DNA from 2 places in the Streptosporangium sp. NBC_01755 genome. Region 1 is predicted to be linked to the other one. Evidence: predicted binding sites of a transcription regulator. Region 1 holds the regulator's gene; the other holds the start of a gene.
What was found. Region 1 encodes LexA, which represses DNA repair genes until DNA is damaged. Its sites were predicted from a motif close to TCGAACANNTGTTCGA; they were not measured.

Region 1 (11,679 bases):
CCCGCCCTGAGGGTCCGCGGGGTCGCGGGTCTGCGGGTGGTCGACGCCTCCGTCATGCCGGTCATCAACCGGGGGCACACCCATGCGCCCACCGTCATGATCGCCGAGAAGGCCGCCGACCTCATCGCCACAGACAGCTGAGGCGCCCTCTTCGCCCCGAGCGCCGGCGTAAGGCGGTCGCGATGGCGGTGCCCCCGACGGGCGCGATGCCGCCGAGCAGTCCGCGACCGGCCGGGAGGTTCCGATCCTCTACCTGCACGGGGTCCGTGACGGCGGCCTGGGGGTGGACCAGATCGACCGGGCCGCGGCCTTCCTTCCGCCGGGCTCCAGGGGGGAGCATGTTCTCCAGGCAGGGCACTTCCTGCACCTGGAACGACCTCGGGAAGTCAACGACCTCGTTCTCGACTGGTTGAGCTGAGGATCCTGTGGCAGGATCGGTAAACCGAATGTGGTTCTAGTGGAGGCTGGCGTGACGGTTTCACTCGCGGACATCGACCTGTCGGACATCACTTTCTGGGAGCGTCCGATGGCCGAACGGGAGGCCGCCTTCGCGGTACTCCGCGCGCAGCCGGGCCCGATCCTGTTCGCCGAACCCGAGATCCCCTTCGCGCCGGTCGGTCCCGGCTACTACGCCCTGGTAAGGCACGCGGACATCGTCGAGGCCAGCCGTAACCCCGAGATCTTCTCCTCGGGCCGGGGGGCGACGTCCATCCAGGACCTCGGCCCCGACTTCAGCGAGTACTTCGGCTCGATGATCAGCATGGACGATCCCCGGCACGCGAGGCTTCGCCGGATCGTCTCCCGGGCGTTCACGCCAAAGATGATCAAGAAGTTCGAGGCCGACGTCGAGGCGACCGCCGTGCGGATCGTGGACGAGCTGATCGCCAGGGGCCCCGGCTGTGACTTCGTGACCGAGGTGGCCGCCAAGCTGCCCCTGAAGATCATCTGTGACATGATGGGTATCGGCCCCGAGCACTACCAGACGGTCTTCGACGCCACGAGCATCATCCTGTCGGGCGGCGACCCCGAGTTCATCGCCGACGTCAGCCGCGCGGCCGAGTTGCTCCTCGGAGCGGGGCAGCGGCTCCAGGACCTCGTCGTCTCCCTGGCCGCCGAGGGCGGAGACAACCTCACCACCTCCCTGACCAGTGCCAACATCGACGGTGAGAAGCTGACGATGCAGGAGCTCGGTTCGTTCTTCATTCTGCTGGTGGTGGCGGGCAACGAGACCACCCGCAACGCCATCTCGCACGGCCTGCACCTGTTCACCGAGAACCCCGACCAGCGGGCACTGCTGCTCGGGGACCTCGACGGGCGCCTGCCCGGCGCGGTCGAGGAGATCGTCCGCCTCGCCTCGCCCGTCGCCTGGATGCGCCGCAGCCTCACCCGCGACCACGAGATGAACGGTCACCTCTACCGAGAGGGCGAGAAGGTCCTGCTCTACTACTGGGCGGCCAACCGTGACGAGAGCGTTTTCACCGACCCGCACCGCTTCGACATCCTGCGCACCGAGGGCCCGCACGTCGGCTTCGGCGGCCCCGGGCCGCACTTCTGCCTCGGCGCCCACCTGGCCCGCCGCGAGATCACCGTGATGTTCCGCGAGCTGTTCACCCGCCTGCCCGCGATCCGCTCGGTCGGCGAGCCCGACCGCCTGCGATCCAGCTTCATCAACGGCATCAAGCACCTCGACTGCGACTTCTGAGGTCCTGCCACATCCTGCCGGTGGTGACGGGCGACGAGAGCACCGGCAGGGCGGCGGGCGACGAGAGCGCCGGCAGGGCGGCGGGCCCAGCGACTCCAGCCCGGTCAGAACACGGAATGCGCCCCCTGAGTGGTTCGAGCGGACTGAGCGGGCGAGGTCACCGCCCCGCCACGCGGATCGACTTGAAGACCGTGTTGATGTCGGGGAGCATTTCCTTCTTGCTGTCCGGCACCGACATGTAGACGATCGCCGGCAGGTCGGCGCCGGTGCTCACGGCCGCCACGACCATGATCGTCTTCGAATCGCCCGAGGTGATCTCGTACGCGGCGAGTTGGCCCGGCAGGCCGTTCACGGACAGGGTCTGCTGGGCGGTCTTGCGGGCGGTGTTGTCCTCGGGGAAGAACCTCTTGCGGCCGGTGGAGGCCACCGCGTTGATCACCGGGGCGAGGTTCTCCGGAGAGGTGTACCTGCTCTTCAAGCGAGGCGAGAGCGGGCCCGACATCAATTGCGCGTACTGGGCCTTGCCCGTGGAGTCCGTACCGGCCGGGAGATACTGGCGGGTCGTGAAGCCGTAAGTGGTGGGCACGCTGGGGCGCTGGTCCTGCCGCCACGGGGCACCGAGCTGGGCCAGGGTGATTCCCGCCGACTGGTCGGTGAGCGTACCGGCCACCGGCGAGGGATCGCCGGTGAATCGCGGCAGGCGACCGATGGCGGCGGGCTTGGAGGTCTTTTTGGGAGCCGTCGTCGCAGGCTTGGGCTCGGCGATCTCCTCCTCGGAGGAGGCCAGCGGCCCGGCCAGGAAAGCCCAGAGCACCACGCCGACCAGCGCGATGATCACGGATCCGGCCAGCGCGAAGATCCAGACCGGCCGGCCCCGCTCCTCAAGCTCGTCCTCGATGTCCCGGTAGTTGTCGCCGAAGACCGTGTTCCACAGCTCCTGCTGGCGCTCAGGCGGAGGTGTCTTCGGGCCGCTGATCTGGCCGGCGGTGACGAACGGTCTGTTCGGATCGGAGGGGTCGCGGCTCAGGTGATGGCCGGGTTGCCCCGGATGCTGGGGCTGTCCCGGCTGGGTCTGTGGCGCTTGAGGGCCGGCTCCGGGGTGAACGGAGGTTCCTTGGGGTGAGGGGGCCTGGGAGGCCGCCGCCGCGTTCGCCGCGGCCATGGCCCACATGGCGGGGTTGTCCGGCACGCCGTAGCTGCGCCGCGCGTTTCCGGCACCGGTTCTGTCGCCTCCCTCAGGGGAGGTGCCAGGGGCGCCGGGAGCCGCGCCCGAGGAGGCGTCGCCGAAGTGAGCGGCCGAGCCCTCGGAGGGAGGGGCGACCCAGGAGAACGTCGACGTCTGTGCCTCGGCGGAACCCGGGTTTCCCATGGGGGACGTGGGTGGCCAGGTGGCGCCGGCCGCCGGAGGGGTGGGTGGCCAGGTGGCGCCGGCCGCCGGAGGGGTGGGCGGCCAGGCGGCGTTCTCCGCCGGAGGGGTGGGCGGCCACACGCTGTTCTCAGCCGTCTGAGCCGGAGGGCGGCCGGAGGCGTCGCGCGGGGGTGCGGCTTGCCATGCCTCGCCCGTCGTACCGGGAACCCGCTGCCCCTGCCCATCCCCCTGCGGGCCTGACGCGTGTGTCCGGCCGTCGTTCTGCGGGGTGGCAGCCTGTGCCCAGCCGTCGTGCGAGGGTGCGGTGGCCTGTGCCCAGCCGCTGCCGCCGGAGGAGGTCTGGCCGCGGGGGTCCGCCTGGGGGGTGGAGGTGGGCTGCGGCCACCCGTTGCCCGGAGAGGAGGGATTGTGGTCGCCGGCGCCGCCCTGCGGGCCCGATGTCTGCGACCAGCCGCCACCCTGCGACGGCGTGGGCTGCGGCCACCCGTTGCCGGGGGAGGTCTGGTGCCGGTCATCGCCGCCCTGCGGGGTGGACGCCTGTGCCCAGTTGTCGTTCCGGGGGCTGAAAGCCTGTGCCCAGGTGTCGTTCTGTGGAGTCGAGGCTTGTGCCCAGGTGTCGTTCTGCGGGCCGGTGGCCTGTGCCCAGCCGTTGTTCTGCGGATCGGAGGCTTGCGCCCAGCCGTCGTGCGTGGGTGTGCCGGCCTGTGCCCAGGTGTTGTTCTGTGGGTTGGAGGCCTGTGCCCAGCCGTCGTGCGTGGGTGTGCCGGCCTGTGCCCAGGTGTTGTTCTGCGGATCGGAGGCTTGCGCCCAGCCGTCGTGCGTGGGTGTGCCGGCCTGTGCCCAGGTGTCGTTCTGCGGGCCGGTGGCCTGTGCCCAGCCGTCGTTCTGGGAGGCCGAGGCCTGTGCCCAGCCGCTGTTCTGCGGATCGGAGGCTTGCGCCCAGCCGTCGTGCGTGGGTGTGCCGGCCTGTGCCCAGCCGCTGTTCTGTGGGTTGGAGGCCTGTGCCCAGGTGTCGTTCTGTGGAGTCGAGGCTTGTGCCCAGCCGCTGTTCTGCGGGCCGGTGGCCTGTGCCCAGCCGTCGTTCTGGGAGGCCGAGGCCTGTGCCCAGCCGCTGTTCTGCGGATCGGAGGCCTGTGCCCAGCCGTTGCCGCCGGGGGAGGTCTGGCCGGGAGAACCGGTCTGCGGGTCGGAGTCCCGCTGCCCCCCGACGCCTGGCGAGGTCTGCCAGGAGCCGTTGCCGCCCTGTGGCTCCTCCTGTGGGTGGGGGAGCCTGGGGCCGGTGCCGAGGGGATCGTTCGTCCACGGCGGTGGCGGTTCGGCAGCCTCCGGCCATGCCGGAGGCAGGTGGGACTGGCTGGACTGCTCCGAGGCCATGCTTTCCTTACCTCCCGCGCGGGTGCCCGAATTGGGCGTATTGGGCATGATCTCACGTGAGACGGGGGGGCTCGCAGGGAAACTGGAGAACGCCCCTCTGAACTGGAGTCCGGTTGGGTCGGTCGGTGGGTCCTGCATGGGCAGGCCGACCTCCAACGGATCCGGGCCCCGCCCCGGCTCTACTGAATGTGCCACGGTGAAAAGAGTAAACGCGAAGGACGTACGAGGTCACAACAGGTGCATAGCCATCGGGTCTCGTTCGCTCCGGAGAGCACGGAAATCCTCATTCTGTCGACCTGCTCGGACGCCTGTCTCCTGTTTGCCGTGATCGGGCCTGTTTCCCCAGGCCACGAATATGCCTTGCGGGCTGCGATAGTCTTGGTCTATGCGTGCCGCGACCCTGCTTATCGGGCCGCATCGGCCTCCCTGCCCCTGAGCGCCCTGCCGATGCGGCCGCCCTCCGCGTGAGCGGGGGGTTTTTGCATTGGGCCAGGCGGGTCAGACCATCCACGCAGACATACCCCGAGGGAAAATCGACGTGAGCGAGCGAGCCGACATGCAGAGCGACGAGCAGCACTATGACCCGCAGGCCCTGCAGGTCAAGTGGCAGCGCCGGTGGGAGGAACTGGACCCCTTCCGGGCCGGTGACGACCCCGCCGACCCGCGTGAGCGGCGCTACATGCTCGACATGTTCCCCTACCCCTCGGGTGACCTGCACATGGGACACGCAGAGGTGTTCGCCATCGGCGACGTCGTCTCCCGCTATTGGCTGCAGCGCGGCTACAACGTGTTGCACCCCATCGGCTGGGACTCCTTCGGCCTGCCCGCGGAGAACGCCGCGATCAAGCGTGACGCCCACCCCGCCGAGTGGACCTACGCCAACATCGAGACCCAGGCCAACTCCTTCAAGCGCTACGCGATCTCCTTCGACTGGTCCAGCCGCCTGCACACCAGCGACGCCGAGTACTACAAGTGGACTCAGTGGCTGTTCATCCGCTTCTTCGAGCGCGGCCTGGCCTACCGCAAGGGCGGACTGGTCAACTGGTGCCCCAACGACCAGACGGTGCTGGCCAACGAGCAGGTCAAGGACGGCAGGTGTGAGCGCTGCGGTGCCGAGGTCATCCGCCGCGAGCTGACCCAGTGGTACTTCAAGATCACTGACTACGCGGACCGGCTGCTGAACGACATGGCCCAGTTGGAAGGGGGCTGGCCCGAGCGCGTGCTGACCATGCAGCGCAACTGGATCGGCCGCTCCGAGGGTGCCGACGTCAATTTCGTCATCGAGGGCCGTGACGAGCCGGTCACCGTTTACACCACCCGCCCCGACACCCTGTACGGCGCGACCTTCTTCGTGGTCGCCCCGGACGCGCCGCTGGCCGAGGAGATCGTCGCGGAGGACCGGCGCGAGGCATTCGAGGCGTACCGGGCCGAGGTGTCGAAGCTGTCCGACATCGACCGGCTGTCCACCGAGAAGGAGAAGACCGGCGTCTTCCTGGGCCGGTACGCGATCAACCCGGTCAACGGTGAGCGCATGCCGGTCTGGGCGGCCGACTACGTGCTGTCCGACTACGGTCATGGCGCGATCATGGCTGTGCCCGCGCACGACCAGCGCGACCTGGACTTCGCCCGCGCCTTCGACCTGCCGGTACGGGTCGTCGTACACACCGGCCTGGCCGACCCCGGTGAGACCGGCATCGCCACCGCCGGGAACGGTGCGATGGTCAACTCCGGCCCGCTGGACGGTCTGACCAAGACCGACGCGATCCGGAAGATCATCGAGGTGCTGAGCGAGCGGGGCACCGGCCGCTTCACCGTCAACTTCCGGCTGCGCGACTGGCTGCTGTCCCGCCAGCGCTTCTGGGGTTGCCCGATCCCGATCATCCACTGCGCCGACTGCGGCGAGGTCCCCGTCCCCGACGAGCAGCTGCCCGTCACCCTGCCCGACCTGCGCGGCGAGGCCCTGGCGCCCAAGGGCGTCTCCCCGCTGGCCTCGGCGGAAGAGTGGGTCAACGTCTCCTGCCCCAAGTGCGGCGGCCCGGCCAGGCGCGACACCGACACGATGGACACCTTCGTCGACTCCTCGTGGTACTTCCTGCGCTACGTCAATCCCTCCTACGAGGACGGCCCGTTCGACGTCGAGGGTGTCCGCAGGTGGGGCCCGATCGACCAGTACGTCGGGGGCGTCGAGCACGCCGTGCTGCACCTGCTGTACTCCAGGTTCTTCACCAAGGTCCTGTACGACATGGGCATGGTCGACTTCGTCGAGCCCTTCACCCGCCTGCTGAACCAGGGGCAGGTCATCAACCAGGGCAAGGCGATGTCCAAGTCGCTGGGCAACGGCGTCGACCTGGGCGAGCAGATCGACGCCTACGGGGTCGACGCGGTCAGGCTGACCGTCGTCTTCGCCGGCCCGCCCGAGGATGACATCGACTGGGCCGACGTCTCGCCGGCCGCGTCCCAGAAGTTCCTGGCCCGGGCGTTCCGCGTCATGGCCGAGGCGGGTGCGGCCTCCGCCCCCGGTGTCGACTTCGCAGGCGGAGACCTGGATCTGCGCAAGGTCGTGCACCGCACGGTCGACGAGGTCACCAGGCTGGTCGACTCCCACCGCTTCAACGTCGCGGTGGCCCGGATGATGGAGCTGACGAGCGCGACCCGCAAGGCCATCGACTCCGGGCCCGGCGCCGCCGACCCCGCGGTCAGGGAGTCCGCCGAGACGCTGGCGGTCATGCTCTCCCTGGTCGCGCCGTACGCGGCGGAGGAGGGCTGGGAGCGGCTGGGGCACAGCGGCTCGGTCGCGGTCGCGGGCTGGCCGGTGGCGGATCCGGCGCTGCTCGTCCAGGACTCCGTCACCTGCGTCGTTCAGGTCGCGGGCAAGGTGCGCGACCGGCTGGAGGTCTCTCCGGAGATCTCCGAGGGAGATCTGGAGGCGCTGGCGCTGGCATCGGAGAAGGTCCGGTCCTTCCTGCCCGGCGGCACGCCGCGCAAGGTCATCGTCCGAGCGCCCAAGCTGGTCAACATCGTCCCGTAGACGTTCGAGAGGGGACGTTCGAGAGGGGCGCCCGTCCGGTGTGCGCCCCCCGAGCTTTCATGGGCGGGCCGACCTCTGGCCCGCCCGGCTCGGGCTCTGCCGTCCGGTCGTCGCACCGCCACCCGAAAATCGTCGCACCGCCACCCGAAAACACGCCGGGCGACCGGCACCCCGATATCGGGGTGCCGGTCGCCCGGCGTTTCGCGCGTCCCTTGGAGTGTTGACGTGCAGGTCGAAGGTGCGTGCTTCAGAGCTTGCGGAGGACCGCCACGACCTTGCCGAGCACGGTGGCCTCGTCACCCGGAATCGGGTCGTAGTTGGAGTTGTGCGGGACCAGCCAGACGTGGCCGTCCCTGCGCTTGAAGGTCTTGACCGTGGCCTCGCCGTCGATCATCGCCGCGACCACGTCACCGTTGTCGGCCACCGGCTGCTGGCGTACGACCACCCAGTCGCCGTTGGCGATGGCGGCCTCGATCATCGAGTCTCCGGTCACCTGGAGGAGGAAGAGCGTGCCCTCGCCGACGAGTTGCTTGGGCAGGGCGAAGACATCCTCGATGCTCTCCTCGGCGAGGATCGGGCCGCCGGCGGCGATCCGGCCGACGAGTGGCACGTAGGCGGCGGTCGGGCGGCTGACCGGGGTCTCGTCCTCACCGGAGTCGGGATCCACCCACAGCACGGGCTCGCCGGGAAGGCGCACCTCCAGGGCACGGGGGCGGTGCGGGTCACGCCGCAGATAGCCCTTGCGCTGCAACGCCGTCAGCTGGTGCGACACGCTGGAGGTGCTGGTGAGCTGAACGGCCTCACCGATCTCCCGCATGGACGGCGGATAACCGCGCTGCTGCACGGAGTCGCGGATCACCTCAAGGATCTTCCGCTGCCTGGGGGTGAGGCCAAGGGAGTCACGCCTTCGCACCGCCAGGTCGCTGGCGGCCGAACCGTTCTCGTTGTGCTGGCTCATACGAACTCCTCGCCTCCCGGTCTGTATCTGATGTGTCGCACACAGCGACCATATAATGGCCGAAGATCATACTCAAACAATTGTTCGAATGTCCTCGATATCGGCCACGCCGTGGTGTACAACATCGTACGGGAGTTCGATCGACATCGTGTTCGATTCACCGATCTTTCTTCGACATGTGTTCGGCCAGGTCGAGGGGATGGGGGCCACCGTGAAACCGACCGCGACGACACCACGATCCATGGCTGTGCCGAGACCCCGGACGGCGCGGCGATCATCGGGGGCACCGGGGGCACCGGGAGTACCGCGCCTACGCCTTGTGCCGCCACCGAGACCGGAGCCGGAGCCCACGCCGGAGCCTGCGCTGGATCCCGGCAGAGGGGCCGGGGGCGGGCGGGGCGCGGAAGGCGGAAGGGGGCCGGGGCGGCTCGGGCGGGAGCAGGCGGTCGGGCGGCCGCGCGATCCGAAGGCGAGGTCGGGGGCCGGGTGCGAAGCGGGGCCGCGACTCGGGCGTGGAGCGAGAGGTGGGCCCGGGCGAGAGCGGGGAGCCGGGCGAGAGCGGGGAGCCGGGCGTGGGGCAGGGCCGAAGCGGGCGCCGGGATCGGGGGCGGCTCGTGCGGGGGGTGTACGCCGCCCGGGGGTCACCCGCTCCCGGACCGTCGGGCGGCCGCTCCGGCTCACCCGGCGTGGGAGGATCGTGGCGGTGGTGGTGCTCGCGCTGTTCACCCTGGGGGTGCTCTGGATCGGCGGGCGCATCGACACGGCCCTGGCGGGCGAGCGGACAGGTCCTGAGGGCCTGCCCCGGATCACGGTGCACGCGGGCGACACGCTGTGGGAGATCGCGGACGCGCTGACGCAGGAGGGTGACGCCGGTCGGACGGTCCGCCGCATCGTGGACCTCAACGGGCTGGCCGGATCCGCGGTGCGGCCCGGAACCCGGCTCTATCTCCCCGAGGGTCTCATTCGCTGAGAAGGGGGGCGGTCGGTGGGGCGCGTGGGAGTGATGGGCGGGGCCTGGGGAAGGTGTGGGTGGGCCATGCGAAGAGGGTTCGCCGGGGCTCCTGCCTGACAGATCGGCCGGGACGCGTGTGAGGGAGGGGGTGTGCGGGGTGGAGGGCATTGCCCGATGGGCGACACGCCGAGACGTGACGGCTGATCAGCGACTTCGCGTGGCGGGGTCCTTTCAACTTGCGTTCATGGTCGCGCACTTCTACCGTTAGACCACAACATCTAGTGGCTGCACCGCAACACTTCACCACAGATTGTGTTTCCATTACCGCATCTCGACTATTCGAGGGGCGTGCGCGAGCGTCTCGACACGCACGTCGTGGGGCAGGTGAGGTGGGTGAGCCGCTCCCGCAGGTCAAGGAGGCGACGCGCGTGCACTGTCCGTTCTGTCGTCATCCGGACACGCGAGTCATCGACAGCAGGGCCACCGAGGACGGTGGTGCCATCCGCCGCAGGCGCACGTGCCCGGAGTGCGGGCGCAGATTCACCACGCAGGAGACGGTCCTGCTCATGGTGGGCAAGCGCAGTGGCGTGACGGAGCCGTTCTTCAGGGACAAGGTGATCGCCGGGGTTCGGCGGGCCTGCCAGGGGCGGCCCGTCGGCGAGGACTCCCTGGCGCAGTTGGGCCAGCGGGTCGAGGAGAGCATCCGGGCCACCGGATGTGCCGAGATCGCGGCTCACGAGGTCGGGCTGGCGATCCTGGGTCCACTCCGCGAGCTGGACGAGGTGGCGTACCTGCGGTTCGCCTCCGTCTACCGGGGGTTCGAGACCCTGGCCGACTTCGAGGCGGAGATCGAGCAGCTCCGGGCGGGGCGCTCCAGCGAGCAAGACTGAGAAAGACCCTGGGCGCCGGGGGTGAGCGGCGTGTTGGTGTGGTCCGATTTGAGGGCTCGCGGAGCCCCAGGAGGGGGAAGTCATGACGGAGACCGCCGGTGCGGTGGCACGTGGGAGCAAGCGGCCGCGCAAGGGCCTGAGGATGAAGCGCATCTTCACCACCCCAGGCGTGCATCCTTATGACGAGTTGCCCTGGGAGCGCCGTGACGTCGTCATGACCAACTGGCGCGACGGCTCGGTCAACTTCGAGCAGCGCGGCGTCGAGTTCCCCCAGTCGTGGTCGGTCAACGCCGCCAACATCGTGACCACCAAATACTTCCGCGGTGCGGTCGGCACCCCGCAGCGGGAGTGGAGCCTCAAGCAGCTGATCGACCGGGTGGTGGGCGTCTACACCCGTACGGCGGTCGAGCACGGCTACTTCGCCGGCGAGGAGGATGTCGAGATCTTCGACCACGAGCTCAAGCACGCTCTGGTCAACCAGGTCTTCAGCTTCAACTCCCCCGTCTGGTTCAACGTCGGCACCGCGTCGCCGCAGCAGGTCAGCGCCTGCTTCATCCTGGCCGTCGACGACCAGATGGAGTCGATCCTCGACTGGTACAAGGAAGAGGGTGTGATCTTCAAGGGCGGTTCCGGTTCCGGCGTCAACCTCTCCAGGATCCGCTCCTCCAAGGAGCTCCTCTCCAGCGGCGGCACCGCCAGCGGCCCGGTCTCCTTCATGCGCGGAGCGGACGCCTCGGCGGGCACCATCAAGTCCGGGGGCGCCACCCGCCGCGCCGCCAAGATGGTGGTCCTCGACGTCGACCACCCCGACATCGAGGAGTTCGTCGAGACCAAGGCGCGCGAGGAGGACAAGATCCGCGCCCTCCGCGACGCCGGGTTCGACATGGACCTGGGCGGCAAGGACATCGTCTCCGTCCAGTACCAGAACGCCAACAACTCCGTGCGCGTCTCCGACGAGTTCATGCGCGCGGTGGAGAAGGGCGAGGAGTTCGGCCTGCGCGCCCGCCTCACCGGCGAGGTCATCGAGAAGGTCGACGCCAGGAGCCTGTTCCGCAAGATGGGCAAGGCCGCGTGGGAGTGCGCCGACCCCGGCCTCCAGTACGACGACACGATCAACGACTGGCACACCAGCCCCGAGACGGGCCGTATCACCGCCAGTAACCCCTGCTCGGAATACCTGCACCTGGACAACTCCTCGTGCAACCTGGCGAGCATCAACCTGCTGAGGTTCCTGAAGGACGACGACACCTTCGACATCGCGAACTTCGTGAAGATCACCGAGCTGATCATCACCGCGATGGACATCTCCATCACCTTCGCCGACTTCCCGACCGAGAAGATCGACGAGACCACTCGCGCCTACCGTCAGCTCGGCATCGGCTACGCCAACCTCGGCGCGCTGCTCA
Region 2 (11,679 bases), 3.8 Mb from region 1:
TTCAGGTGTCGGGCCGGTCAGCGGGCGAACTCGGTGGCCCGGGACTCACGGACGACCGTGATGCGGATCTGACCGGGGTAGGTGAGCTCCTCCTCGACCTGCTTGGCGACATCGCGGGCGATCACCTGAGCCTGGATGTCGTCGACCGCTCCCGGCTTGACCATGACCCTGATCTCACGGCCCGCCTGCATGGCGAAGACCTTCTCGACCCCCTCGTAGGAGGTGGCGATCTCCTCCAGGCGCTCCAGGCGCTTGACGTAGGCCTCCAGTGACTCTCGGCGGGCGCCCGGGCGTCCGCCGCTGATCGCGTCGGCGGCCTGGGTGAGGACGGCTTCGACGGTCTTGACCTCGACCTCGTTGTGGTGGGCCTCGATGGCGTGGACGACGTCCTCGTGCTCGCCGTACCGTCTGGCGATCTCGGCGCCGATGAGCGCGTGGCTTCCCTCGACCTCGTGGGTGAGGGCCTTGCCGATGTCGTGCAGGAGCGTGCAGCGCTTGAGCAACGTCGTGTCGAGCCGCAGCTCGGCCGCCATGATGCCGGCGATGTGGGCGGACTCGATGAGGTGCCCGAGCACGTTCTGGCCGTAGGAGGTGCGGTAGCGGAGCTGGCCGAGGAGGGTGACCAGCTCAGGGTGCATGTCGGTGATGGCGAGCTCCACCAGGGCGTCCTCACCCGCCCGCACGCACAGCTCCTGGACCTCGGCCTTGCTGCGCTCGTGGGCCTCCTCGATGCGCTGCGGATGGATGCGGCCGTCGAGGACGAGTTTCTCCAGAGTCAGCCGCGCGGTCTCGCGGCGGACCGGGTCGAAGCACGACAGCAACACGGCTTCCGGCGTGTCGTCGATGATCAGGTTGACTCCGGTGGTCGACTCGAAGGCACGAATGTTACGACCTTCGCGGCCGATGATGCGCCCCTTCATCTCGTCACCCGGCAGGTGCAGGACGCTCACGACGGACTCGGCGGTCTGCTCGGTGGCCACCCGCTGAACCGCCAATGTGACGATCTTGGTGGCGCGCTTCTCGCCCTCCTTGCGGGCCTCGCCCTCGATCTCCCTGACGATCAGCGCGGCCTCGCGCTTGGCCTGGTTCTCGATCTCCCGGACCAGCTCGGTTCTGGCCTGGTCGCCGGTGAGCCCGGACACCCGTTCCAGGATGGCCTTGCGCTCCTCGGCCACCCGTTCGAGATCCTCGCGTCGGTCGGCCAGCTCGGTCTCCGTCTCGGCGAGCTTGCGTGCCCGGTCGGCCTGGCGCCTGGCCTCATCGTCGAGGCGCTGCTCCCGCTCGGCCAGCCGGTTCTCCCTGCGTTCGAGGTCTGCCCGGAGCTCCTTGAGCTCGTATTTCAGCACCTTGCCCTCGGCCTCGGCCTCCTTGCGCATCTCGGTCGCCGCCTCGACCGCCGCCTCCGATTTGCGCAGAAGCTCTCCGGCGTCGTCCTGGGCCTTCGCCCGGATACCGGCGGCCTCACGCCTGGCCTCCTCCAGCTGAGCCGAAACCTCGGCCTCCTGCTCCGGGGTGAGGCCCTTCGGCCCGGCTCCCCCGATGCGACGCAGCAACACGACCAGCACGGCTGTCATCAAGGCGAGAGCCACAACCGCCACTGCCAACATGACGACCACGACCGGATCCATGCGCGCCCCACCTTCCTCGCGTCGCAAATATCAGGCACACGAGGGGTCACACGCACGGCACGGAAAGCTCAAGAGACGGCGCTGTCGGGACAGAAGTGAACCCAGAGGGATCACTTACCGGCTTTTCCCGCCGGCCCGTTGTCCCGCCCTAATCCGCCAAGCCTGCTTGTCCGTACTACACCGCTATGACAATCCGCACTGCGCGGAGTAACTCCTCACTGCCGTTGAGATTAAGCGTCAGAGAGGTAACGAGCAAGCAAAGACCTAGTGTCAGACCACTTGAACTAGTCGAGGGGATAACCCGAATCTTCCAGGAATGACGTTGTTTCTACCTCATCATCCTCCAGCACTTCGCGGATCACGCGAAACGCCAGGCCAGGACCGTACCCCTTCCGGGCGAGCAGGCCGGCCAGCCTACGAGTCCTGACCGCAGGGTCCAGGCCGCGAGTCGAGGAGAGCTTGCGCCGCACAAGGCGACGGGCGGTCTCCGCCTCCTGCTCGGGGTCGAGCTGCTCCACCGCGTCCTTCACGGTCTCCTCATCCACCCCCCGGTGCCGGAGCTCGGAGGCAAGGGCCTTTCTGGCAAGCCCCCGCCCGGCATGGCGGGAGCTCACCCATGCCGCGGCGAACGCCTCATCGTCGATGAGCCCGACCTCGGAGAAGCGCTCCAGCACGGCGTCCGCCGCCTCCTGGGGCACCTCACGCTTGCGCAGCGCCTCCGCGAGCTGGGCTCGGGTGCGCGGTGCCATCGTCAACAACCGCAGGCAGATCGCCCGCGCCACCGCCTGCGGATCGGCCCCGGCTCCCCGGCTCGCGGGAGAGCCCTCGGCCGGTCCGTCAGGAAGGAGGCCCTCAGGAAAGGCACCCGGGGAATCACCCCCGGACCGCCGCTCACCACGCCGGGAGCCACGTCCCTTCCGGCTTCGCGGCTCGCCACCGACGGAGCCTGCGCCCTCCCCCTGAAGTCCCCCCTCGGGAGCGGGGGCACCATCACCTCGCCCGCGCCCACTCCTGCCCGGCGAGTCGGTCCGAGGCTCGTCGGGCCAGGCGCCCCAGTCTCTCGGCCCGAGTTCGCCCGCCGGACCGAGATCGGCTCCCATCATCAGCGGTCAGCCCGAATCAGGCGTCACCCGGCTTGGGGGTGGCCGCCTTGGAACCGCGACCGGACGCGGCGGCTGCCGGAGCCGAGCCGGAAGCACGGCCGGACGCCGCGGTCGCAGGAGCGGCGGGCGGCGGAGTGGCCGGGCTGTCGACGCGCGGGCCGACGCCGAGCTTCTCCTTGATCTTCTTCTCGATCTCGTTCGCCATGTCCGGGTGGTTCTTGAGGAAGTTTCGCGCGTTCTCCTTGCCCTGGCCGAGTTGGTCCCCCTCGTAGGTGTACCAGGCTCCGGACTTGCGGACGAAGCCGTGCTCCACGCCCATGTCGATCAGGCCGCCCTCGCGGGAGATGCCGACGCCGTAGAGGATGTCGAAGTCGGCCACCCGGAAGGGCGGGGCCATCTTGTTCTTGACGACCTTCACCCGGGTGCGGTTGCCGACCGCCTCGGTGCCGTCCTTCAGCGTCTCGATGCGGCGGATGTCGAGACGCACCGAGGCGTAGAACTTCAGCGCCTTTCCACCGGTCGTGGTCTCGGGCGAGCCGAACATGACGCCGATCTTCTCACGGAGCTGGTTGATGAAGATCGCGGTGGTGCCGGTGTTGTTGAGCGCGCCCGCGACCTTGCGCAGCGCCTGGGACATCAGGCGTGCCTGGAGGCCGACGTGGCTGTCGCCCATCTCACCCTCGATCTCGGCCTTGGGCACCAGGGCCGCGACCGAGTCGATGACCAGCAGGTCGACGGCGCCGGACCGGATCAGCATGTCGGCGATCTCCAGCGCCTGCTCGCCGGTGTCGGGCTGGGAGACGAGCAGCGCGTCGGTGTCGACGCCCAGCTTCTGGGCGTACTCCGGGTCGAGCGCGTGCTCGGCGTCGATGAACGCGGCGATGCCGCCACCGCGCTGGGCGTTGGCCACCGCGTGCAGGGCGACCGTGGTCTTGCCCGAGGACTCGGGACCGTAGACCTCGACGATGCGGCCACGCGGGAAGCCCCCGATGCCGAGGGCCACGTCGAGCGCGATGGAGCCGGTGGGGATCACCTCGATGGGCGCCCGGGTCTCGTCGCCCAGGCGCATGATGGAGCCCTTGCCGAACTGCCGCTCGATCTGAGCGAGCGCGGTCTCGAGCGCCTTCTCGCGGTCGTTAGCTGCCATGGGAGCCCCCCTGGAGGGTCGCGGGTTGGATCGGTTGCCAGAAAGCTACGGGGTGCCGCCGACAATTTCGGGAGGGCACGCCAGGAGTGACGGCCCGTTCAATATAGCCGAACGACTGTTCGATCGTGGCCTGTTGGCGCCACGCGTTCCAGGAACCGTGATCCGCCGCGGAACTCTCCCGCGTGGCCGGGTACAGATGAAGGGGCCGTGGCCGCGAGGAGCGCCACCCCATCCGGGAGGCGACATTTCCGATAATTGCCCTGAGCCTGTTGCAACCAGGCTGACCTGGGGTGATCCTGAGGGGAAACGACCCGAGGTGTCCGACGTGCCCAACACGTTCACGCAGCAACGCCTAGCCCATCTCGACTCCCTGGCCGCCGAACTGCAACGACGAGGGCTGGTCAGCCGCACCCTCGGAGGCACCACTCCGGTGCTGTGGGTATGGCATCCGGACAGCGGCCGGCAGACCATCGTCTTCGCCACCCCGGTCAAGGACGGCTGGCTGTTTCTGTGGTCACCGGACGGCGAGGAGAGCACCGACGACCCCGTGCACGCGGCCGACTCGGTGGAGAGGCTTCTCGCTCCGCCTGTGGAGCCCTCCTGACCGCCCCCGGGTCACCCTCAGCGGAGCCTGGGAGAGACGTCGGTCACCCCGCACACGGCGTGCCAGACCTCCTTCGCCCCGACCCCCTCGGCCAGCGCCTGGATCACGGTCCGGCCGCCGAGGTCGGCGATGACGTAGTCATGGGCCCACGACTCGGCGTACTGGTCGCCGAAGTGCAACTTCATCCGCTTCCAGAAATCCGACAGGCGCATGCCCCAAGTATGGGACCACACCGGCGTGCCGCGGCCCACGCCCGGAACACCGCCGGGCACACCGCCGGGCACACCACTGAGCACACCGCCGGGCCGCGAGTCGGCCCCGTCCCGATCACCCGGTCCCGATCACCCGGTCCCGGTGGAAGAGAGACGGGCTGTCGGGCGGGGGGGCGGGGGCGGGGGGCCGTCAGCGGCCGGGTACGCGCGCCGGGCGGGAGTACGCCCCCCCAGAAGGGGACGCTCCCCAGAAGGGGACGCTCCCCAGAAGGGGACGCTCCCCAGAAGGGTGGCGCTCCCCAGAGGGGTGGCGCACGTCAGAGGGGTGGCGCACGTCAGAGCACCCGGGAGCCGTACATCTCGCCGAGGGGGTCGGCGAGCAGTTCCACGCGCGCCCCATCCGGGTCGGCGAAGTAGATGGAGGTACCGCTCTCCACCTGGTGCGGCACACCCGCCGCCGCCAGCTTGCCCCGCAGATGCTCCCAGGTGGAGGGGGCCACGGAGATGGCGACGTGGTGGAGCCCGCCGAGGACCTCCCGGTAGGGGCCGAGGTCCAGACCTGGGAAGTCGAAGAAGGCAAGGAGGTTGCCGTTGCCGATGTCGAAGAAGAAGTGGTTCGACCCCCGGTAGTCGCGGTTCTCGAAGATCTCCGTGAGGGGGAACTCCAGAAGGTCCTGGTAGAACCTGATCGTCGCCTCGACGTCGGAGGAGATCAGTGCGAAGTGGTGCAGCCCCCTCGCGCTGCTCGGCGGACGGCCCTCCCTCAGGTGTTCCGCTCTGATCCGCTCGCGTTTCGCCTCGATGGCCTGATAGTCGATGCTCACCGTTCGCTCACCGCTCATAAGTCGTATGTTCGCCAAAGCATGCCCTCCACATCTTTCCCCGCCCGAACTCCGAGGCATCCTCCGGTGTTCGGCTGACGACGGAGAGCGACCCGCCTCGGGGCAGGTCATGGTGGCAGAGCCTCGTCGAACCCCTCCGGTGTGGAGAGCGCGCGATCCGGCCGTGAGACCGGTGGATCACGTATCCGCAGGTGATGAACCGGCCTCCGGCCTCTCTCCGCCTCTGGCCCGTGGCAGGCGGCGACGGGTTCTGTCGGTGCCGCCGTGCAGTATGGACGGTGGCCCGGTTGGTCGGCCGAGCCGGGAGGCAGGGGGCACGCGATGAGCGAGACGGCAGGCGCGGACGGGGCGCTGGGGCACTTCACCCGGATGACCAGGGACTGGTTCACCGGGGCGTTCGCCGCACCGACCGCGGCGCAGGAGGGGGCGTGGGCGGCGATCGCCCGGGGTGACAACACCCTGGTGGTCGCCCCCACCGGCTCCGGCAAGACGCTGGCCGCCTTCCTGTGGTCGCTCGACCGGCTGGCGGCCGGGCACCCGGCCACCGAACCCCCCGGAGACAGCGGGTCTCTCCGGGATGCCGCCTCTCCCACGTCCGGCGAAGACGCCGGCTTCCCCGCGAGTGCCGGAGGCGCCAGATCTTCCCCCTCCGCCGGAGACACCGGATCTCCGGCGGGCACCACCGCGATCGCGGACGCCCCGGCGGGCGCCACCGTCGCGGGCGTGACGAACGGTACGGGTGCCGGTGGGAGGCGCAGGCGTTCGCAAGGGGGCGACGAACCGCCGAGGCTGTGCCGGGTCCTTTACGTGTCGCCGCTCAAGGCTCTGGCGGTCGACATCGAGCGCAACCTCCGGGCACCGCTGGCCGGGCTGAAGCAGACCGCGAGAAGGCTCGGCCTCCCGGTGCCGGAGATCTCGGTGGCGATCCGCTCCGGCGACACCTCCCCCGAGGAGCGACGCCGGTTCGCGACCAGGCCGTCCGACATCCTGATCACTACCCCCGAGTCGCTGTTCCTGCTGCTCACCGGCCAGGCCCGGGAGGCACTGCGCGGTGTGGAGACGGTCATCGTCGACGAGGTGCACGCGGTGGCGGCCACCAAGCGCGGCGCGCACCTGGCCCTCAGCCTGGAGCGGCTCGACGCTCTCCTGCCCCGGCCCGCGCAGCGCGTCGGCCTGTCGGCGACCGTGCGGCCGGTGAGCGAGGTCGCCGCCTTCCTGGGCGGCCCCTGTCCGGCGACCGTGGTCCAGCCGCCCTCGGGGAAGGAGATCGAGGTCGAGGTGGTCGTCCCGATCGAGGACATGACGGAGCTCGACACGCCCCCCACCTCCCCCACCCCCGGCGAAGACCTGTGGCCGACCGAGACTCCGGCCAAGCGGTCGATCTGGCCGCATGTGGAGGAGCGGCTGTTCGACCTGATCGGGAATCACGGTTCCACGATCGTGTTCGCCAACTCGCGGCGGCTGGCCGAACGGCTGTGCACCCGTCTCAACGAGCTGGCGTGGGAGCGGGGTGCAGCCGAGGCGGAGCGGGCCGGAGGCGACACGGAGGCGGGCCCGGTGCACTGGGCCGAGGGCTTCCCCAAGCCCCCTGCCTCCCTGTCCACCCCGGCGGCCATGATGGCGCAGGCCGGCTCGGCCAAGGGGGTCGTCCCGGAGATCGTACGGGCCCACCATGGGTCGGTGTCGAAGGAGGAGCGCTCCCAGATCGAGGAGGCGCTCAAGTCCGGACGGTTGCCCGCCGTGGTCGCGACCTCCAGCCTGGAGCTCGGCATCGACATGGGCGCGGTGGACCTGGTGGCCTGTGTGGGAGCGCCGCCGAGCGTGGCGAGCGGCCTGCAGCGGATCGGCCGGGCCGGGCACCAGGTGGGAGCCGTCTCACGCGGCGTGATCTTCCCCAAATACCGGGGGGACCTGGTCCAGACGGCCGTGGTGGCCGAGCGGATGCGGAGCGGGGAGATCGAGGAGCTGCGCTATCCGCGCAATCCTCTCGATGTCCTCGCCCAGCAGATCGTGGCGATGACCGCGCTGGACGAGTGGACCGTCGACGAGCTGGAGGAGGTCGTGCGGCGAGCCGCCCCCTACCGGACGCTGCCCAGAAGCGCGCTGGAGGCGACGCTCGACATGCTCGCCGGGCGCTACCCGAGCGAGGAGTTCGCCGAGCTGCGACCGCGCGTCGTCTGGGATCGGGTGGCCGGCACCCTGCGGGGTCGTCCCGGAGCCCAGCGGCTGGCGGTCACCAACGGCGGCACGATTCCCGACCGGGGGTTGTTCGGTGTGTTCCTGGTCGGCGAGAAGTCCTCCCGGGTGGGCGAGCTGGACGAGGAGATGGTCTACGAGTCGCGGGCCGGGGACGTGTTCGTGCTGGGCGCGACCTCCTGGCGGATCGAGGAGATCACGGCTGACCGGGTGCTGGTCACTCCCGCGCCCGGGCAGCCGGGGAAGCTCCCGTTCTGGCACGGCGACACCGCGGGGCGTCCGGCGGAGCTGGGGAAGGCCATCGGCGCGTTCCTCCGCGAGATGTCCGCGGCGGGTGCGGACGCCCAGGCGGGAGGCGGTGGTACGGAAAGTGCGAGGCCGGGGGACACGAAGGCGGGAAGGGCACAGGCCGGAACGGGAAGCCCGGGAACGGGAAACGCGGCACGGGACGGAGCCCTGGAGAGGATCAGGTCGGCGGGGCTTGACGGGTTCGCCGCGGCCAACCTGCTCGCCTACCTGGCCGAGCAACGGCAGGCGACCGGTTACGTGCCGGACGACCGGACGTTGCTGGTCGAGCGGTTCCACGACGAGCTGGGCGACTGGCGGGTGGTGGTGCACTCCCCGTACGGAGCACGGGTGCACGCGCCGTGGGCACTGGCGATCGGGCGGCGGCTGCGAGAGCGCTACGGCGTCGATGTGCAGGCCGTGCACGCCGATGACGGGATCGTGCTGCGCATCCCCGACACGCTCTCGGAGCCCCCGTCCGACGTCGCCGCCTTCGACGCGGACGAGATCGAGCGGATCGTCACCGAGGAGCTCGGCGGCTCGGCGCTGTTCGCGGCGCGGTTCCGCGAGTGCGCGGGGCGGTCCCTGCTGCTGCCGCGCCGCGTGCCGGGCAGGCGGTCACCGCTCTGGCAGCAGCGGCAGCGTGCGTCGCACCTGCTGAACGTGGCCGGCCGCTACGAGTCGTTCCCCGTGGTGCTGGAGACGATGCGCGAGTGCCTTCAGGACGTGTTCGACGTTCCGGGGCTGGTCCGGCTGATGCGCGACATCGAGGCGCGGCGGGTCCGGCTGGTGGAGGTCGAGACCGAGAAGGCGTCGCCGTTCGCGGCGTCGCTGCTGTTCAACTACATCGGGGCGTTCATGTACGAGGGGGACGCCCCGCTGGCCGAGCGCCGCGCTCAGGCGCTCGCGCTCGACACGAGCCTGCTGGCCGAGTTGCTGGGCCAGGCCGACCTGCGCGAACTGCTCGACCCCGACGTGATCGCCGACACCGAGCGGGGGCTGGCCCGGCTGGACCGGCCGCTGCGCGACGCCGAGGATCTGGCCGACCTGCTCCGCTCGCACGGTCCCCTGGTGTCCGAGGACGTGAGCGTGCGCGGGGGTGACCCGGCCTGGCTGGCCGCGCTGGAGGACTCCCGGCGGGCGATCAGGGTTCGGGTGGCCGGGCAGGAGCGGTGGGCGGCGATCGAGGACGCCGCCCGGCTACGCGACGCTCTCGGCGTGCCGTTGCCCGCAGGGGTGCCGCACGCGTTCCTGGAACCGGTGGACGATCCGCTGGGCGACCTGATCGCCAGGCACGCCCGCACGCGCACCCCCTTCCCCGCGAACACGGCCGCGGCCAGGTTCGGCCTCGGCGCCGCGGTCGTCACCGACGCGTTGCGCCGCCTGGCCTCCTCGGGGCGGGTGGTGAGCGGGGAGTTCAGACCGGGTGGCCGGGGCGAGGAGTGGTGCGACGCCGAGGTGCTGCGGATGCTGCGCCGCAGGTCCCTGGCCAGGCTCCGTAAGGAGGTGGAACCGGTCTCCGCGGAGACTGTGGCCGTCTTCGCCCCCGCCTGGCACGGCATCACCGACTCCCCGCTGCGGGGCAGGCCGCCGATCGACGCGCTGGTGAGCGCGATCGAGCAGTTACAGGGCTCGGCGGTGCCCGCGTCGGCGCTGGAGACGCTGATCCTGCCCTCGCGGGTGCCCGGATACGACCCGTCGCTGCTGGACGAGCTGACGGCCTCCGGCGAGGTGATCTGGGCGGGGCAGGGGTCCCTGCCCGGTGGCGACGGCTGGGTGTCGCTCTACTTCGCCGACACCGCGCCGCTGCTGATGCCCGCTCCCGCCGACATCACGCTGACCCCGGTGCACGGGGCGGTGCTGGAGGTGCTGAGCGGTGGGGGCGCGCTCTTCTTCCGCGAGCTGGCGAGCCGGGCCGGCGTTCTGCCGGCCGGTTCGGTCCCGGACGACCGTACCCTGTCGTCCGCCGTGTGGGATCTGGTGTGGTCGGGCCGGATCACCGGTGACACGCTGGCGCCGTTGCGGGCCACGCTCGGGACGGGACGCCCCGCGCACCGCCCGGCCCCGACCCGGCGGCGGCGGGCGGTGCTGCCGAGCCGGAGCGGCCCGCCCACGGTGGGCGGGCGCTGGTGGACGCTGCCCGCCCTCGCCGAGGACGCCACCCAGCGCGCCCACGCCCAGGCCGAGGTGCTGCTGGAGCGGCACGGCGTGGTGACCAGGGGCGCGGTGACCGCCGAGCGGCTGCCGGGCGGGTTCGCCGCGGTCTACCAGGTGCTTCGCGCCTTCGAGGAGAGTGGCCGGTGCCGCAGGGGCTACTTCGTGGAGGGGCTGGGCGGCGCCCAGTTCGCCCTTCCCGGTGCCGTCGACCGGATGCGCGCCATGTCCGTCTCGCTCACCTCACCGCCGAACACGGCACCGGTGTCCGACCCGTGGAGCACCCGGAGACCTGAGAGGGCGGGGGAAAGCGCCCGGCGAGCGGTGGTGCTGGCGGCGACCGACCCGGCCAACCCGTACGGGGCGGCCCTGCCGTGGCCCGCCCATCCTGGCGAGGTGTCCCACAAGCCGGGCAGGAAGGCCGGGTCCCTGGTCGTGCTCGTCGACGGGCATCTGATCCTCTACGTCGAGCGCGGCGGTAAGACCCTGCTGTCCTTCTCCGGCGACGACCGCCTCCGGCCTGCCGTCGACGCCCTCGCGCTCGCCGTGCGTGACGGCGCCCTCGGCAAGCTGACCGTCGAGCGCGCGGACGGCACCGCCATCAACGACTCCCCTCTGGCCGCCGCCCTGGAATCCGCGGGCTTCCACCCAACCCCCCGGGGGCTGCGCCTGCGCGCCTAATGCTCCGTTCCCAATGACGGTGTGGGCGCGTTCCCCGATCCGGTCGGGGGGCCGGATCTCTACTCCGTTCCAGGATCTTCGAGTCCTCAGCGGAGGTCGCGAACGCGCTGCGGGGAAACCGAGATTGTCGGGCCTGCCTTCCTGATGCCAGGACCGTGGTGGATCTGTACTTCCGATGAGGAACGTCGCACCAGGAACTGCCCGCACCGCTGTGGTGATCGCCTCATGACCCCGCAGGTTCACGGACTCACGGCCGGGCGGTGGAGTCGCGGGCGGTGAAGTCGCGGGCGGTGGAGTCGCGGGCGGTGGAGTCGCGGGCGGTGAAGTCGCGGGCGGTGGAAGCATCCGGCTCCGGTGCCGGCGTACTGGCCGCGGAGGCGATCTCGACCTCTCGGGTGGCGTGCAGGATGTCCATCCAGACCCGGTTGAGCAGCGTGGCGAGTGACAGGAGCAGTCCCACGAGCACCACCACACGCATTGCGACACCGTCTGGCAGGAGGTTGGCGAGCACGAGCGCGCAGAGGGCGAGATCGGTGATGATCATCACGGCGATGACCAGTGAGTAGACGCGGACGCGCTGCTTGGTCCAGAAATACACGCCGTTCACCGGGTCCTCACGGCGAGGTCTCCGGCGCTGGTTCCTGAGGTTGTGGAGGAAGCGCGAATCCCAGATGAACGCCAGCAGCAACACCGGAAGTATCTGGGCGACGGTGGCATAGAAGTCTCTGGGCACTGCTTTTCTCCTCTGAGGTTTCGCGGGCCCTGACCAGCCCGCGTACCGGACCCGCGTACCGGACCCGCGTACCGGACCCGCGAACGGAGCCGGC

Region 2: the regulator LexA is predicted to act here: its motif matches at 3,986-4,001, upstream of recA (recombinase RecA).

What each region holds. Positions count from the first base shown of each region.
Region 1 is NZ_CP109131.1:1,184,528-1,196,206, reverse strand. It holds gene OG884_RS05045 (GMC family oxidoreductase) at 1-141, shown strand, start outside; gene OG884_RS05040 (alpha/beta fold hydrolase) at 284-418, shown strand; gene OG884_RS05035 (cytochrome P450) at 470-1,702, shown strand; gene OG884_RS05030 (hypothetical protein) at 1,860-4,445, opposite strand; gene leuS (leucine--tRNA ligase) at 5,002-7,473, shown strand; gene lexA (transcriptional repressor LexA) at 7,721-8,431, opposite strand; gene OG884_RS05015 (LysM peptidoglycan-binding domain-containing protein) at 9,129-9,401, shown strand; gene nrdR (transcriptional regulator NrdR) at 9,812-10,273, shown strand; gene OG884_RS05005 (vitamin B12-dependent ribonucleotide reductase) at 10,356-11,679, shown strand, end outside.
Region 2 is NZ_CP109131.1:5,517,960-5,529,638, reverse strand. It holds gene rny (ribonuclease Y) at 18-1,628, opposite strand; gene recX (recombination regulator RecX) at 1,913-2,728, opposite strand; gene recA (recombinase RecA) at 2,748-3,878, opposite strand; gene OG884_RS26285 (hypothetical protein) at 4,204-4,482, shown strand; gene OG884_RS26280 (DUF3046 domain-containing protein) at 4,500-4,694, opposite strand; gene OG884_RS26275 (VOC family protein) at 5,030-5,536, opposite strand; gene OG884_RS26270 (ATP-dependent helicase) at 5,858-10,852, shown strand; gene OG884_RS26265 (hypothetical protein) at 11,100-11,585, opposite strand.